3 regions of the Paenibacillus thiaminolyticus genome follow, and region 3 is predicted to be linked to each of the others. Evidence: riboswitches for the same ligand, from Rfam matches in the RefSeq annotation. Region 3 holds a riboswitch; each other region holds the start of a gene.
What was found. Region 3 has a riboswitch for magnesium ahead of FLT43_RS07930 (MgtC/SapB family protein). Riboswitches for the same ligand answer to the same signal wherever they lie in the genome.

Region 1 (4,782 bases), 1.5 Mb from region 3:
GGGCGTGGGGAGTGCTTCCATTCACGGTCGTGACTCCTTCGAACATATGAATATGCCCGCCGCCAGGCAGGGGAATGGCCGGACCCGTCGTGCCTCTGATAATATGCGAATGTCCGGCATTGAATGTGGTCTTCGCATGATAGTCATGCGTATGCTGCACTCCGCTCGGGGCCGGTTCCGTCGTTCCGGCGTATTCATGCCGATGACCGACATTTACGGACGTGATGCCGGAAAATTCATGTACATGCACAGGTCTCCCATTCCAAGAAGTAATATATAGCTTATGGGAGTGCTCCTTCCCCTCCTCGCTATGATGCACAAATCCGGTAACCGGGATTTCCATGATTGCAATCTCCTTCCATCGATGATTACCTACATCGTATGATTGGGGGAGTTCAATGGTACCGCTCAAGTCAAGCCAATTTTGCGGCTTCGGGACAAGCTGCGCCCCGGTGCTGACGGGGGATGCGGCGGCTGGGATTCCCGCCAAGAGCCCTCCTTGCACAGAACAAACCCGATCGGGCATGTTCGCCTGATCGGGTTAGCATCGTTCCGGGCTAGCCGGCTGCCGGAATCGGCACGATTACAGCCATTCTCCGAATTTACGGATATACCAGCTTTTGACCATCTGGGTCAGCACGCAATAACAGAGCAAGGTCGCGACAAGCCATGGGAAATACGACAGCGGCAGCGGCACCAGGCCGATGGCAGCGCCCATTCCCGTAAATGGAAGCGCCACTCCGCATGCCATGATTAGACTCGTCAGCAGCAGGACGGGTCTGCTCGCCGTGCTTTGGACAAATGGGATTTTCTCGGTGCGGATCATATGCACGATAAGCGTCTGCGACAGCAAGCCCTCGATGAACCAACCGGAATGGAACAGCGCCTGCTGATCGACGGAATTGGCCGAGAAGACATACCACATCAAGGCATACGTCGTAATATCGAAGATCGAGCTGATCGGACCGATGAACACCATAAATCGGCTGATCGATTTTGCATTCCATTTCTGCGGCTTCCGCAAATACTCTTTGTCCATTTTATCCCACGGAATCGAGAGCTGGGAGATATCATAGAACAGATTTTGCAGCAGCAAATGGATCGGCAGCATCGGCAGGAAGGGAAGGAAGGCGCTGGCTGCCAGGACGCTGAACATATTGCCGAAGTTGGAGCTCGCGGTCATTTTAATATATTTGATCATGTTGCCGAACGTCTTCCGTCCTTCGATGACGCCTTGCTCCAGCACCATTAAGCTTTTTTCCAGCAAGATCATATCCGCCGATTCCTTAGCGATATCGACCGCGGTATCGACAGAAATGCCTACGTCCGCTTCCTTCAGCGACACGGCGTCATTGATGCCGTCGCCCATGAACCCGACCGTATGGCCTCTGCTTTTGAGGACACGAACGATTCTCGCTTTTTGCAGCGGATTGATCTTGGCGAACACGGTAGTTAGCTCCGCGATCTCGGCCAGCTGCTCATCCGTCAGCGCATCCACGGCCTCACCAAGCAGAACCGCCTCGGTCCGGATCCCGACATCCTGGCATACTTTGCAGGCGACGGCCGCATTGTCTCCCGTGATAACTTTCACATTGACTCCGTTGTCTGCCAGTGCCCGGATAGCCTCCTTGGCGGAAGGCTTCGGCGGATCCAGGAAGGTGAGACAGCCAACCAGCACAAGGTTCTGCTCATCCTGGATTCCGTAGGGCTCCTCCCGGGATGGGACTCGCTTCATCGCTACGGCGAGTACGCGCAAGCCGTCTTCGTTCAGTTCCTGAGCGAGCCGCTGCGCTTTGTCCGCCCGCTCCGGCGTAAGCGGAACGACTTGGCCCTCCTCATAGACATGGGCGCAGATGTCGAGTATTTCTTCCATCGCTCCCTTGCACACGAGCAGATGCTCTTCCTGCGAGGCGCGGAGGACGACAGACATGCGGCGACGGTTGAAATCGAATGGAATCTCATCGAGCTTCTTATATTCATTTATCAAATGGGAATACTCGGTATGCTTCAATATGGCGGCATCCAGCAGATTAGACAGGCCGGTCTGATGGTAGCTGTTCAAGTAAGCATATTCCAGCACGCGTCTGTCCGGATTGCCGTTCGTGTCAAGATGCTGTTCCAGTACAATATGGTCTTCCGTCAACGTTCCCGTCTTGTCCGTACACAGAATATCCATCGCGCCAAGATTCTGGATCGCGTGGAGACGCTTCACGACGACTTTGTTGCGGGCCATTGTTGCCGCTCCTTTGGCCAGATTCCCGGCCACGACGACGGGCAGCATTTCGGGCGTCAGTCCGACGGCCACCGACAGGCCGAACAAGAGAGCGTCCCACCAGTCTCCCTTCGTGAATCCGTTGACGAAAAAGATAACCGGAACCATAATCAGCATGAAGCGGATTAGGAGATAGGTGATGCTCTTCACGCCGAGATCGAAGCTGGTGAGCGGAGCTTTGCCCGTCAGCTGGCTGGCCATTGAACCGAAGTACGTATCCGGACCCGTCGCAATTACGACGGCCGTCGCCGAGCCGCTGACGATATTCGTTCCCATGTAGCACATATTCGTTAACTCCAGCGCGTTGGCGGGATTGCTTCGGCGCGTATTCCCCGGCCGGGACATGCCGCTCGGCAGCGTATCGATTTTTTCGACCGGCATCGCTTCGCCCGTCAGGGCGGATTCCGCGGCATAGACATCCTTAGCGGCGAGTAGCCGGACATCCGCCGGGACCATGTCCCCGGCGGACAAGTGAATAATATCCCCGGGCACGAGCAGCTTGTTGTCGATGTCCTGGCGGCGGCCTTCCCGGCTAACCGTGGTCGTCGTGCTGACCAGGGCCCGCAGCTTCTCCGCCGTGCGCGCAGAACGGAATTCCTGGGTGAACGTGATGATGACGCTGACGGTGACCATAGTCGAAATAATAACTACGGCTTCGATATCCGAATCGGCTATATAAGAGAAGGCCGCAAGGAACAGCAGGATCAATATAAATGGATTGGCAAAGCAACTCAACAGTTGAATATACCATGCCGGCGGCTTTTCATGAGCCACTTCGTTTTTGCCGCAGTCCTCCATCCGGGCGTTAGCCTCGGCATCGCTCAGGCCCTCGGGGCGGGTGTTCCATTCCTCCATCACATCTTCTTCCAGCAATACGGAGGCCTGGATGAGGCGCTCTGCGATGCGTTTCGTCAGTTTATCTTTATTTTTCAAATTTTTCAATTTCCGTGCCATTGTCAATTCCTCCTCTCGCAGGTCATCTTAGAATCCCTACGGTATCGATTCGTTCGAACACAAACATAAAAAAGCTCCCCCTGTATTCCAGAGGGAGCCTGAACCGTCTACCGATGCGTTCAAGTCACATACGCATACTTAAATAAACCCGCCGCCATCGATTTTTTGCGGGGGAATGAAATAAGTCGGGTATCGCTTGAAGAGCAACAAGCAGACGGCTCTTCCTCAGTACAGGATGTTGTCGCCTATGCGGCTGTTGACTGCTAGGTCCGCTGTCCATGGACGCATTCCCCCTTTTCACAATAGAAATGAAAAAACCCTCCAGCAGAGCTAGAGGGTTGAAATACGCGCAGAAATAGAGACTACAACGTCATTTGCTCCCCCTAGTCTAGTTTTAGCACTATACAACGTAAAGAACGTCCGCTCTTAGCCACCTTAAGAAAAGCCTTAATCCGGCAGTTCCTGTTCTACCCATTGGTATCTTTCGATATTTCCGGGCAGTGGCCTATGTTTGTATAGGAGCCTCACCTAACGAGGATTTGATGAAAATTACTTTGTTATCATATGTCTTGTTTGAGTCGTTTGTCAATGGCAAGTCATCAAATGGAATAAATTATGATTTTCTTTTCGCTCTTCTCCGTTTTCTTGCGCTGGAGCAAAATACATCCTTCTCTTTTACGGGAAACACATGCTTGAAAACCGGCACACAGAAATGTTGATTAATGATCTCGATCGGGTGAACGACTTCGACCTTCTGCGGATGATACGTTTTGTTGAAGATATATTGAGGCGGATCGAATACCGCTTTGCTCGGGCAGAACTCTTCGCCTTTGCATCCATGAGACATGAGTCTCAGCTCCTCTCTCCCAATAGTGTCGAACCTAGTGCATTATATGCATGGCGTTTTGGCCTTGATTGGACATTCTTCCCGCAGACAGCCACCTAGAAATTGATAAACGCGGAATTGGAGGGACATTTGCAAGCAAGGGGTTGAAATTCGAGAAAAGATAGTTGATACTACAGCGAGAGGGCAGGAAGACAGGAAGATTATCATCAAGCTTCCTGCTCTACGAAGAGCGAAGCGGGGTAGACATTGTTGAAAGTCATCAAATCAGTGCTGGTCTTTCTATTGAGCTTGCTGCTGCTAGCGGGCTGCGGTCTGGACAGCAAGCCATCCGCGATTCCGGATTCGGGCAAGCAGGAGCTGACCGGCTTCGAAGAGGTTGCGAACTATATTAAGTCACACCAGCAATTGCCGGATAATTTCATCACGAAGGAGGAAGCCAAGAGGCTGGGCTGGGATGCCCGCCAAGGCAATCTGCACGAGGTTGCGCCAGGTAAAAGCATCGGCGGCGACATATTCCGCAACCGTGAAGGGAAGCTGCCCAAGCAAAAGGGCAGAATCTGGTATGAAGCGGATATCAACTATACGGAGGGCCATCGGGGGAAGGACAGAATTGTATTTTCCAACGACGGGCTGATCTATAAGACCGAAGATCATTATGAGACGTTCGAACCGATAGATTGAGAAAGGGGGGAGCCCGTGCGTAACGTAG
Region 2 (4,782 bases), 970 kb from region 3:
AGATGGTTCGTCGGCTCGTCCAGCAGCAGCAGATCGGGCTGCTGCAGCAGAATGCGGGCCAAGGCCAGCCGGGTCTTCTGGCCGCCGCTTAGCGTATGGATGGGCGTGCCCGGATCCATCTGGCTGAAGCCCATCCCGTGAAGAATGCTCCGCACCCGCGTCTCCATCTCGTACCCGCCCTGCATGCGGAACCATTCCGAGCGCTCGGCGTATCTGCGCATCACCGCTTCATGGCGGGCGGAGTCGGCGGCGGTCTCCGGGTCCGCAATCTCATGTTCGAGCTGCCGCAGCTCTTGTTCCGCTTCCACTAATGGGGCGAATACGAGCATCATCTCGTCCCAGATGGAGCGGTTCGATTGCAGTCCGCTGTTCTGGGCCAGGTAACCGATCCGCGTTTCTTTGGCTTTATAAATGGTCCCGTTGTCCGGGGACATCTCTCCGGCGATGAGCTGCAGGAGCGTCGATTTGCCGGCCCCGTTGACGCCGACCAGCCCAATCCGCTCGCGCTCCAGAATCTGCAGCGTAATATTCGACAATACGGGAGTTATCCCGTAACTCTTGCTCATGCCGTTCACTTGAAGCAGCATAGGGGTATCTCCTCCGTTGATAACAAGCTATTTTCGCATAAGGATCCAAAAATAACAGAAGCATCTGTTTCGGCCTGACACATTTTCTATTCTCGCCGATCGCGGGAAATTTGTCTAATCAATCCGGCCGTGAACCGATAGATATCGTCGCTAGTGCTATATCGATTCACTTATGATCGGGCAAGCGGCTCCGGATCCGGATAGCAGCAACGGGAGGAGATAGTATTATGCACCGAGAGCCCCATCCCGGCAGAGGATAGGGCTCTCGATAGGCAGCGATAGCGATATTCGTTATCACTAAAACACGCAGGATTGGATCCGTTCGAATCACAAGTTCAGCATCATTTTAGCCAAAGTAAAGTAGATGATGAGTCCGGTACCGTCCACCAAGGTGGTAATAAACGGGCCGGAGACAACGGCCGGATCGACTTTGAGCTTGTGCAGCACCAGAGGCAGCACAGCGGCGATGAGGGAGGCCCAAATCACGATAAAAATAGCCGTGACAGCGACGACGCTTCCGATATCAAAGCCAACGCCCAGTATCTGTGCACGAATAAAGGTTGCGACTCCCATACAAAGTCCCAGAATCAATCCGGTGGACACCTCTTTACGGATGACTCTGAAGATATGCTTCGGCTTCACTTCCCCGAGAGCCAAGGCGCGAACGAGCGTCGTTACGGTCTGTGTTCCCGTATTTCCGCCCGTGCCGACTAACAAGGGGATAAAGAATGCGAGCGCAATTACTTCCGAGAGCGTGTCTTCAAAATGACGCAGCACATTCCCCGTATAGGCTTCGGCTACAAATAAGATAAGCAGCCATCCGATTCGCTTGCGGAATAATTTCCAAAAGGAATTTTTAAAATACGGCTCTTCTAAAGGCTGGCTTCCACCTATTTTCTGAAAATCTTCCGTTGCTTCCTCATGGATAACGTCAATTAAGTCATCGACCGTAATAATCCCGATCATTCGCTGTTCATCGGTAATTACGGGAAGAGCCACCAGATCATAGTTGGATAAAATCGTCGCCACTTCCTGCTGGTTCATGCGCGCAGACACCGACACGAAATCTTTGAGCATGATGTCCTCTAGTCTGGAGTCAGCCTGGGCGAGGATAGCTTGCTTCAGGGAGACGATCCCTACCAGCTTGCCGTTATTATCTAGCACATAAAAGTAAGAGACCAATTCCGCATCTTGCCCGACTTTACGGACGTGCTGCAGCGTATGCTCCACCGTCCAATAATTCCGCACCGCAATATAATCAACGGTAGCCAGACTTCCCGCCGACTCTGGAGGGTATTGCATCAGAGCGCTGATTTTCTCCCGGTAATCGGCAGGCAGAAGCCCTAATAAAGTTCCGGCTTGGTGGGGATGTATGGCCAGCAGCAGATCGGCCACTTTATCGCTGGACATTTCATTAAGCATGGAAGCTGCTGTCTCCTTGGTCCCGCGGTCCAAAATTCGGTACTGCAATTCGGGATCGACATACTCCAAAATCTCTGCCCCGAGGGGAATAGGTAGTACGGCAATAAATCGAATTTGGTCGTTTTCCTGAAGCTCGATTAACATCTCGGCTAAATCATAAGGTTGGTACCGGGCCAGAAAATCGGTAAGGGCGTCCTGATTTTGTTCGGACAATCTGTCCTTCAATTCTTGAATCATCCATTTTTGTTCCATCATAATTTCCTCCTATCCGCAAACATCCTTCCACACATTGTTCCTTATTATCCATTCCTAACAGACACAAAAAAGCTCTCCCTGCACATAGGAAGAGCTTGTAGTTCCTGTTCTCCTTACACTCACTGCTTACATCTATGCATACTTAAATACACCTGCCCTGATACCAGGCAGCATGCGAATCACAGTATGAATCACAGGTAAGGGTAAGGAGAACCTCGTTCTCACTCTTCACAAGACTATGAACTTGCTTAGATGATGGACTACTGGAACTACTATCCATTGGGTGTTCTCCCCCCTTTTTCGAATAAAATAAAAACCCTCCAGGAGTCCTAGAGGGTTGAATGAATGCACGCAAATATAACATTCCCGCGCCCCCTAGTTGAGTTTTAGCACTATGCAACGTAAAGAGAAGCCTTCTTCTCTTAGCCACCTTAAGAAAAGCCTTAATCCGGCAATTCCTGTTCTACCCATGGGCATCTTTCGATATTTCTGGGCAGTGGCCTATGTTTGCATAGGAGCCTCACCTAACAAGGTCTTTACGACATGTTAAACCTTAACCCGGCTTTTTGATTTTGTCAACCTCCCGGGAACAACTTTAACCTTTTCATAACCTTTTTTGGCTGATGAGTCAATACACTTGATAGTGTTACAGGAACAGCGGGGGCATAGATGCCCATCCTTTTAACGTTTTCATTTTGCAGGATGCACGAGGTGATTTTTTTTGAAGCAAACGATAAAAGGCCGTCCGGATTTTTTGCTGCTTTTTGTGACATTGCTGCTGGTCATGTTCGGATTGGCGATGATATACAGCGCCAGCTCGGTCGTCGTCAGCCTGAAGTATGAGAAGCCGTCCTATTATATGTCGAAGCAAATGTTGTTCGCTCTCATCGGCCTTGTCGCTATGTTTGTATTCATGAACATTCCCTTTCGCAAATGGAGCAAGGCCGCACCCTTCTTGCTTCTGTTCTCGATTGTGCTGCTTGTGCTCGTTCCTTATTTCGGCATCAAGGTGAATGGGGCGACAAGATGGTTCAGTGTCGGCGGCATGCGGTTCCAACCTACGGAATTCGCCAAGCTGGCCCTGATCATCTATTTGTCACATCTAATCAGCAAAAAAGGAGAGCGGATTCGCGTTTTCGCTAGGGGATTGCTGCCCATTTTGATTGTGATTGGGGTCATGCTGCTTCTAATTATGCTGCAGCCGGATTTTGGCTCGGTGATGATCATTACCATTATATCCATGACCATTATTATTATCGGCGGGGCGAATATGCGTCATATTGTGATGCTGAGCGGGGGATTTGGAGTGCTGTTGGTCTTTCTTGCCTTCAGCCGCAGCTATCGCTACCAGCGGATTATTTCGTTTTTGAATCCGTTCGATGATCCGGAAGGGTCAGGCTACCAATTGATTCAATCTTTAATCGCGCTGGCTCACGGTGGGGTGACCGGAACGGGATACGGCCAGAGTGTGCAGAAGCTGTTCTATTTGCCGGAAGCGCACACCGATTTTATTTTTGCCATCATCGGAGAAGAATTCGGTTTTGTCGGCGGGTTATTGCTTTTGTTTTGCTTTTTTCTCTTCTTTTGGCGCGGCCTGATGGCAGCTCTTCGCAGTGATGAGCCCTTCGGAATTATGCTCGGAACGGGCATTATTACCATGATATTCGCCCAATTCGCGTTCAACCTGGGGGCGGTAACCGGGGCGATGCCGATTAAGGGCGTACCGCTTCCGTTCATCAGCTATGGAGGCTCTTCTCTCTTGTTGTGCATGGCCAGCACCGGAATTCTGTTAAACATTTCTCGTGATAACGATCGGAGACAGCGCGAATAGGCATGCCTTCCTACACAACCTACGAACTAGAGGTACTCACATGATGTATTATATTCGCAAGCTGAAAAAATTGGACAAGCCGATGCTCCTGGTGCTGCTCGGCCTTATGATTTTCGGGACGATAGCCGTGCATGAAGCGACTTCGGGCACGAATCTCGATGGCTTGTACAAGTATAGCATTATATTTTTCGCTCTCTTCCTTATTCCGATGCTGCTGATAGCGCTGCTTGATTACTCTATATTCACCGGCGCCGTATCTTATATTTTGTACGGAATCGGGCTTGCTCTGCTTCTGCTCGTGATGTTCACCGGAGAAAATATCAATGGAGCGGTACGATGGATAAGAATCGGCAGCTTCCAGCTTCAGCCCTCCGAATTGGTGAAGATAGCTACCGTGCTCGTTACTTGTAATCTGCTGCAAAAACGGTCCGGCCATAAGCTCCGGTTCATTCAGGATTTGCTGCCGATTGGCGCCGTGTTCTTCATTCCTGCATTCATCGTTATGAAGCAGCCGGATTTGGGCACTGCGCTGGTGTTCGTCGCCGTCCTGCCCGTCATGCTGTGGATGGGCAACATTCGCGTCTGGCATATGCTGCTGCTGCTCGCCTCGATGGCCCTGCCGATTGGGGGCGTCTGCTGGCTGTATTTTGCGAATTATGATATCCTGGCCGAGCTGTTGAAGCCCCA
Region 3 (4,782 bases):
ACGATTTTCAGAAGCAATTGGAAAATAGCTGCCCGATTGCATAATATTAATATTTACAGCAATGGATCGTCTGTATAATCGATGAGGATTCGTCGCCAGCAGGGATGATGACAGACACTTCCAGAAGATTCTTGTCTAAGCTGTTCATCTCCTCTCTCCCCCTCCCTCCCACAAAAACAGCCGTAACCCAAATGTTTTTTCCAGTTCGGGTTACTGTTGAAATAAAAATCCCCCTACACAAGTAGGAGGAAAGCAGTTTTGATGGTACGAGGAAATCTTTTCTGTATCTGCCCCGGCGAATGCGAGAGTCTATTTAATTCAAAAGGAGTTTCCTCATGAATATAACCCTTACTGTACTCACCGTTGATGGTTGCCCTCTAACAAGATCTATGAATGTGAGGAATGTGCGATTGCCCAAATGGGATTAAAAGTAATGGCCAAAAGAGCTCTTGAGGATGACGAGAAATCCGTGATCTACGCCCGGCGTAAGGTGGAGGTGGAGAGCGTGTTCGGTCACATCAAGGGCAATCGGTCGTTCCGACGGTTCTCCTTGCGGGGGCTGGACAAGGTTAACGTCGATTTCGGGATTGTGACCATGGCCAACAATTTACGGAAAGTGGGGAGCATCCGCCTCGCTACTTTCCTGCAAAAGCAAACGCACAAAAAAAGTTGGGCGGAAAACATTATGTTTCTCCGCGCAACTTTTGATTTCTGGGGCTTATTGGAATTATAATTTCTTTTTATTATATTTCCGTTTTAAATCAATAGAACATCAGAACTGTAAATCTTATGGCCCCACTCTGGTAAAAGTAATATATGCTGCAGCACCTGGAACCGCCGTTAAATTAAAGCTATTGGTACCATCGTTTTTAATTACCACTGTATCCCCTACTGCTAAAGGCAGCATAGAACTATTAGTCATCCAAGCATCAAGACTGGAAGTAGTTCCACTTTTAAGGGTCGTATCACTACGACCGAATCCACCTGAAAATATAATGGTGTTAACTGGTAACTGCGCAGCTGATGCAACGGTATAGTGTATCCCGTAAATGATTAAATAGGTGCCAGCAACCGTGATAGTAAATGTGTCAGATCCTGATGGATGAATAATTCCAACAGGTGGCACAGGGTTTTGATTAAACGGTATATTCCCACCAACTGGTATAGTTAATGTACCAGTAATTGATGTGTTAAGGGAAAAAGATCCAAAAGCAGCAAGTGTACTAATTGATGGACCGGTTGCTCCGGTAGTTCCTGTTACCCCTGTCACACCAGTAGGTCCAGTAGCGCCTGTTACCCCTGTCACACCAGTAGGTCCAGTAGCGCCTGTTGCTCCTGTCGCACCAGTTGCCCCGGTTGCCCCGGTAGCTCCGGTTGCCCCAGTTGCTCCGGTTGCCGCAGTTGCTCCGGTAGCCCCGGTAGCCCCGGTAGCTCCAGTTGCTCCTGTCACACCAGTAGCGCCAGTTGCTCCTGGAGGTCCACCAGATGGCCCTGTAGCCCCGGTTGGGCCGGTTGGACCTACTAAAGAAGGGGCAGCCAAGATGTTTTCCAGTTTAGATTGAAGGAGCAGCTCTTTCTTAATTAATCCTTGCAGCGTAGTTTGAACACTTGAATTTACCTCCAGCAACTCACTGATGGTCGCCGGAACCGAAAGTCCTGGCAGCGTACCGATAGCGTATTGGATTTTTTCTGCTTCGGCATTAATAATGTGTCCTAGCCCTAACTCTTCAATCGCTATAGAAGATAACAAGAGGTTCAAGGCGTCATCTCTAGTAATCGTGATGTTAGGGGTTATATTAGGAATATTCGCTTGCGACATTGTCTTCCTCCCACTATGAATTATTGTTTTCTCGCGTGTTCTCACTCATTCTTAGATTTTCAACCATCGAACATCCCGAGAGAAGGAGAAGTCATGTATCTATGTCATAATTTTCTGGAGGAGCCGGTGACGGGAAAAGAGGTTGGGATACCATTCCCTCGACAGCTTACCCTCCCATGTCGCACTGGGTCGTTGCGCTTATGGAATAAACTCTACGGCTGCTCCGTGCTTCAAGTGTCGTTGGTTTATTTCATGTTCTGGTAGGGACGCGAAATCGCTTTGATTCAAGCAGCTTATTCAAACCTCGAAATCATTCATTACAGGAATGGCTCCTTTTGGTCGTATAATGCAGGATATGATTTTTTTTCATTAAAGGTGTGGACTTTTAACCATCGTTCGTGTTATACACGATTTTCAGAAGCAATTGGAAAATAGCTGCCCGATTGCATAATATTAATATTTATAGCAATGGATCGTCTATATAATCGATGAGGATTCGTCGCCAGCAGGGATGATAATAGACACTTCGCAATTTGACACGGGCAGAATCCTGGGCTCCGATTGGTATTTGTTCTTTAGCCGAATGACTTGGCGTTCTGATAAACTAAGCGCTGCCGCTCCCTCCCTATTGGTCATCCGCCCATCTATATTTTCTCCACAACGAGCACCTTCTTCATTTCTGCTTTTGTCAATGTCATTATCTCCTGTCCCATAGTGACATTATCTCAGAACAGTTATAGGGTGACATTGTCACAGAAGAACAACACCGTGACAGCGTCCCATTGACAGCATCAACCGTATCGGGGTATACTTCGTGGGTACCATATATTCCTCGTTAGGTGAGGCTCCTATGCAAACATAGGCCACTGCCCAGAAATATCGAAAGATGCCCATGGGTAGAACAGGGATTGCCGGATTAAGGCTTTTCATAAGGTGGCTAAGGAAACGAATCTCGTTTGCTTTACGTTGTATAGTGCCAAAACTCGACCAGGGGGAGCAGGCCTCTTTGTGCGCGTTCTAACCCTCTGGCATGTTCAGAGGGTTTTTATTTTGTATGGAAAGGGGAGAGCAGATATGGATGGCAGTCCGAGTCGGAGCAATGGCGTTTTTATTTCGTGTGTGTCCTGCAAAGAGAAAGTGTGTTGTTCGGTGTGCTCTCCGATCTTCGCCTAGCCTTCACCCCTGATCCCTGCGGATGGATTCGCGATGCGCAGACAGGGTGCCGCGGCAGGTTGATTTGATCTGCTTTCAGTCATCGGATAACGGCTGGCTCTCTCTTTGCGGGAGAGCTTTTTGGTGTTCCAACATGAGCTTGTATCCGAGAGGTGATCGCAATGATAGTGATGATGATGAAGCTGGCACTGGCCCTGTTGTTCGGGCTGTTGATCGGACTTGACCGGCAAATGAAGCAGAAGCAGCTGGGGATGCGGCCCAGCATGGTGATTTGCATTGCCAGTTGTCTGCTGACGATTGTGTCGATCGAAGCCTTCGGCAAATTCGGGGGCGCAGATCATCCGAATATGGATCCAATGCGGCTGGCCGCCCAGATTGTTAGCGGCGTCGGCTTTATTGGGGCCGGTGTTATTTTGCGCAGAAGCAATGAGGTGATCTCCGGGCTCACTTCCGCGGCGCTTATCTGGTCGGCATCTGCCCTTGGGGTCGCTATCGGGGCCGGGTTTTATGCCGAGGCGATCTGCGGCGTCCTGCTGCTGATTGCTGCCGTCAATCTGGTTCCCATTCTTTTGAAGTCGCTTGGGTCAGCGAGATTGAACCGCTGTGATGTGTCGCTGAAGGTCGTGGTGGAATCGAATCCTCGCATGACCGAGCTCATCCGGCGGATTCAGAAGAATCATATGCCTGCCCCGGAGGAGATGGCATCCACAGATAAGGCCGAATTCAAGATCCGGCACTTTAAGCTCAAAGATCTCGACAGTGGACGGCAGCGGATGGATCTGGTGCTGTCTGTGCCGGAGCATCATTATTTGACCGAGATCTATTATTACATCAAAAAAATTGATCATGTGCTCAGTGTAGAAGTGGAGCAGTTATAAACGGGAAGGGGAAAGGAGCGAATGTGATGATCCGTCTGAATGAATACCGGTATAAAGAGGAGTACACTTACCATTTGCTTCAAGCGCTGAAGTATGGGGAGGCCGAAGCTTTCCGCAAAGATTTCCAGGAGCTTCATCCGTCCGATCGGGCCCGTTTTTTCCTGGAGCTGAGCGAGAGCGGACGCTGCCGGGTATACTCGGTTCTGTCTCCGGGCGAGTTCGGGGAGATGTATGCTGAACTCTCGGGAATGCAGAAACGGTGCATGCACGAGTTGAACCGTCCCCAAGCCGTTCATATGCTGAATAAGTCTGGATGAGATGAACACAGGTTGATAAAAGGAGCAGGAGGCTTCATGGACAAGCTATCGATCGGCCGCATGGCGGAGCTGAACCATACCTCGGTGCAGACGCTCCGCTATTATTACAAGCTGGGACTGTTGAAGCCGGAGTTCGTCGATGAGACTACCGGTTACCGCTATTATTCGATCAAGCAGTGCGCCAGACTTGATTTAATCAATTATATGAAGTATCTGGGCATGTCGCTGGACAATATTATGGCCTGGTTCGACAGCGAGGATATCGCCTCGATTCCTGCGATGCTGCGGGAGCAGGCCGCGCTTGTTGATCGCAAGCGCAAGGAACTGGAGCAGATGGATAAGGCGATCCAGGTCAGCATCAAAAATTACGACACGTATATGAACGCGCCGCAGGACGGACAGCTTGTGCTGCAGCGTATTCCCGCGTGCTATCCGATAGGCGAAGTCCCTAAAACTGCACGGTGTCTCAAGACACGTTGATTCGGTAGGCAAAATCCTGCAAAAATACAGCAACTCGATAGGGACGGCTTCACCAGAAAGGGAATCCTGTAAAACGGCAGCAATTTCACCCGTTTCTCTTCGACTTCGCTCAAAA

Region 1: linked by a shared signal. The riboswitch ahead of mgtA (magnesium-translocating P-type ATPase) and the one ahead of FLT43_RS07930 (MgtC/SapB family protein) in region 3 are both predicted to bind magnesium.
Region 2: linked by a shared signal. The riboswitch ahead of mgtE (magnesium transporter) and the one ahead of FLT43_RS07930 (MgtC/SapB family protein) in region 3 are both predicted to bind magnesium.

Annotation. Positions count from the first base shown of each region.
Region 1 is NZ_CP041405.1:288,269-293,050, forward strand. Features, by position in the region: gene FLT43_RS01180 (YmaF family protein) at 1-343, opposite strand, end outside; gene mgtA (magnesium-translocating P-type ATPase) at 584-3,226, opposite strand; M-box (ykoK) riboswitch at 3,600-3,769, opposite strand; gene FLT43_RS01190 (hypothetical protein) at 3,840-4,073, opposite strand; gene FLT43_RS01195 (ribonuclease domain-containing protein) at 4,323-4,754, shown strand; gene FLT43_RS01200 (barstar family protein) at 4,770-4,782, shown strand, end outside.
Region 2 is NZ_CP041405.1:2,722,970-2,727,751, reverse strand. Features, by position in the region: gene FLT43_RS12280 (ABC-F family ATP-binding cassette domain-containing protein) at 1-587, opposite strand, end outside; gene mgtE (magnesium transporter) at 915-2,261, opposite strand; M-box (ykoK) riboswitch at 2,629-2,803, opposite strand; gene ftsW (putative lipid II flippase FtsW) at 2,986-4,095, shown strand; gene FLT43_RS12260 (FtsW/RodA/SpoVE family cell cycle protein) at 4,139-4,782, shown strand, end outside.
Region 3 is NZ_CP041405.1:1,751,519-1,756,300, reverse strand. Features, by position in the region: gene FLT43_RS07945 (transposase) at 434-733, shown strand; gene FLT43_RS07940 (alpha-helical endospore appendage domain-containing protein) at 788-1,819, opposite strand; partial or broken gene FLT43_RS30800 (ISNCY family transposase) at 2,375-2,511, opposite strand; M-box (ykoK) riboswitch at 2,644-2,820, shown strand; gene FLT43_RS07930 (MgtC/SapB family protein) at 3,154-3,870, shown strand; gene FLT43_RS07925 (hypothetical protein) at 3,897-4,187, shown strand; gene FLT43_RS07920 (MerR family transcriptional regulator) at 4,224-4,667, shown strand.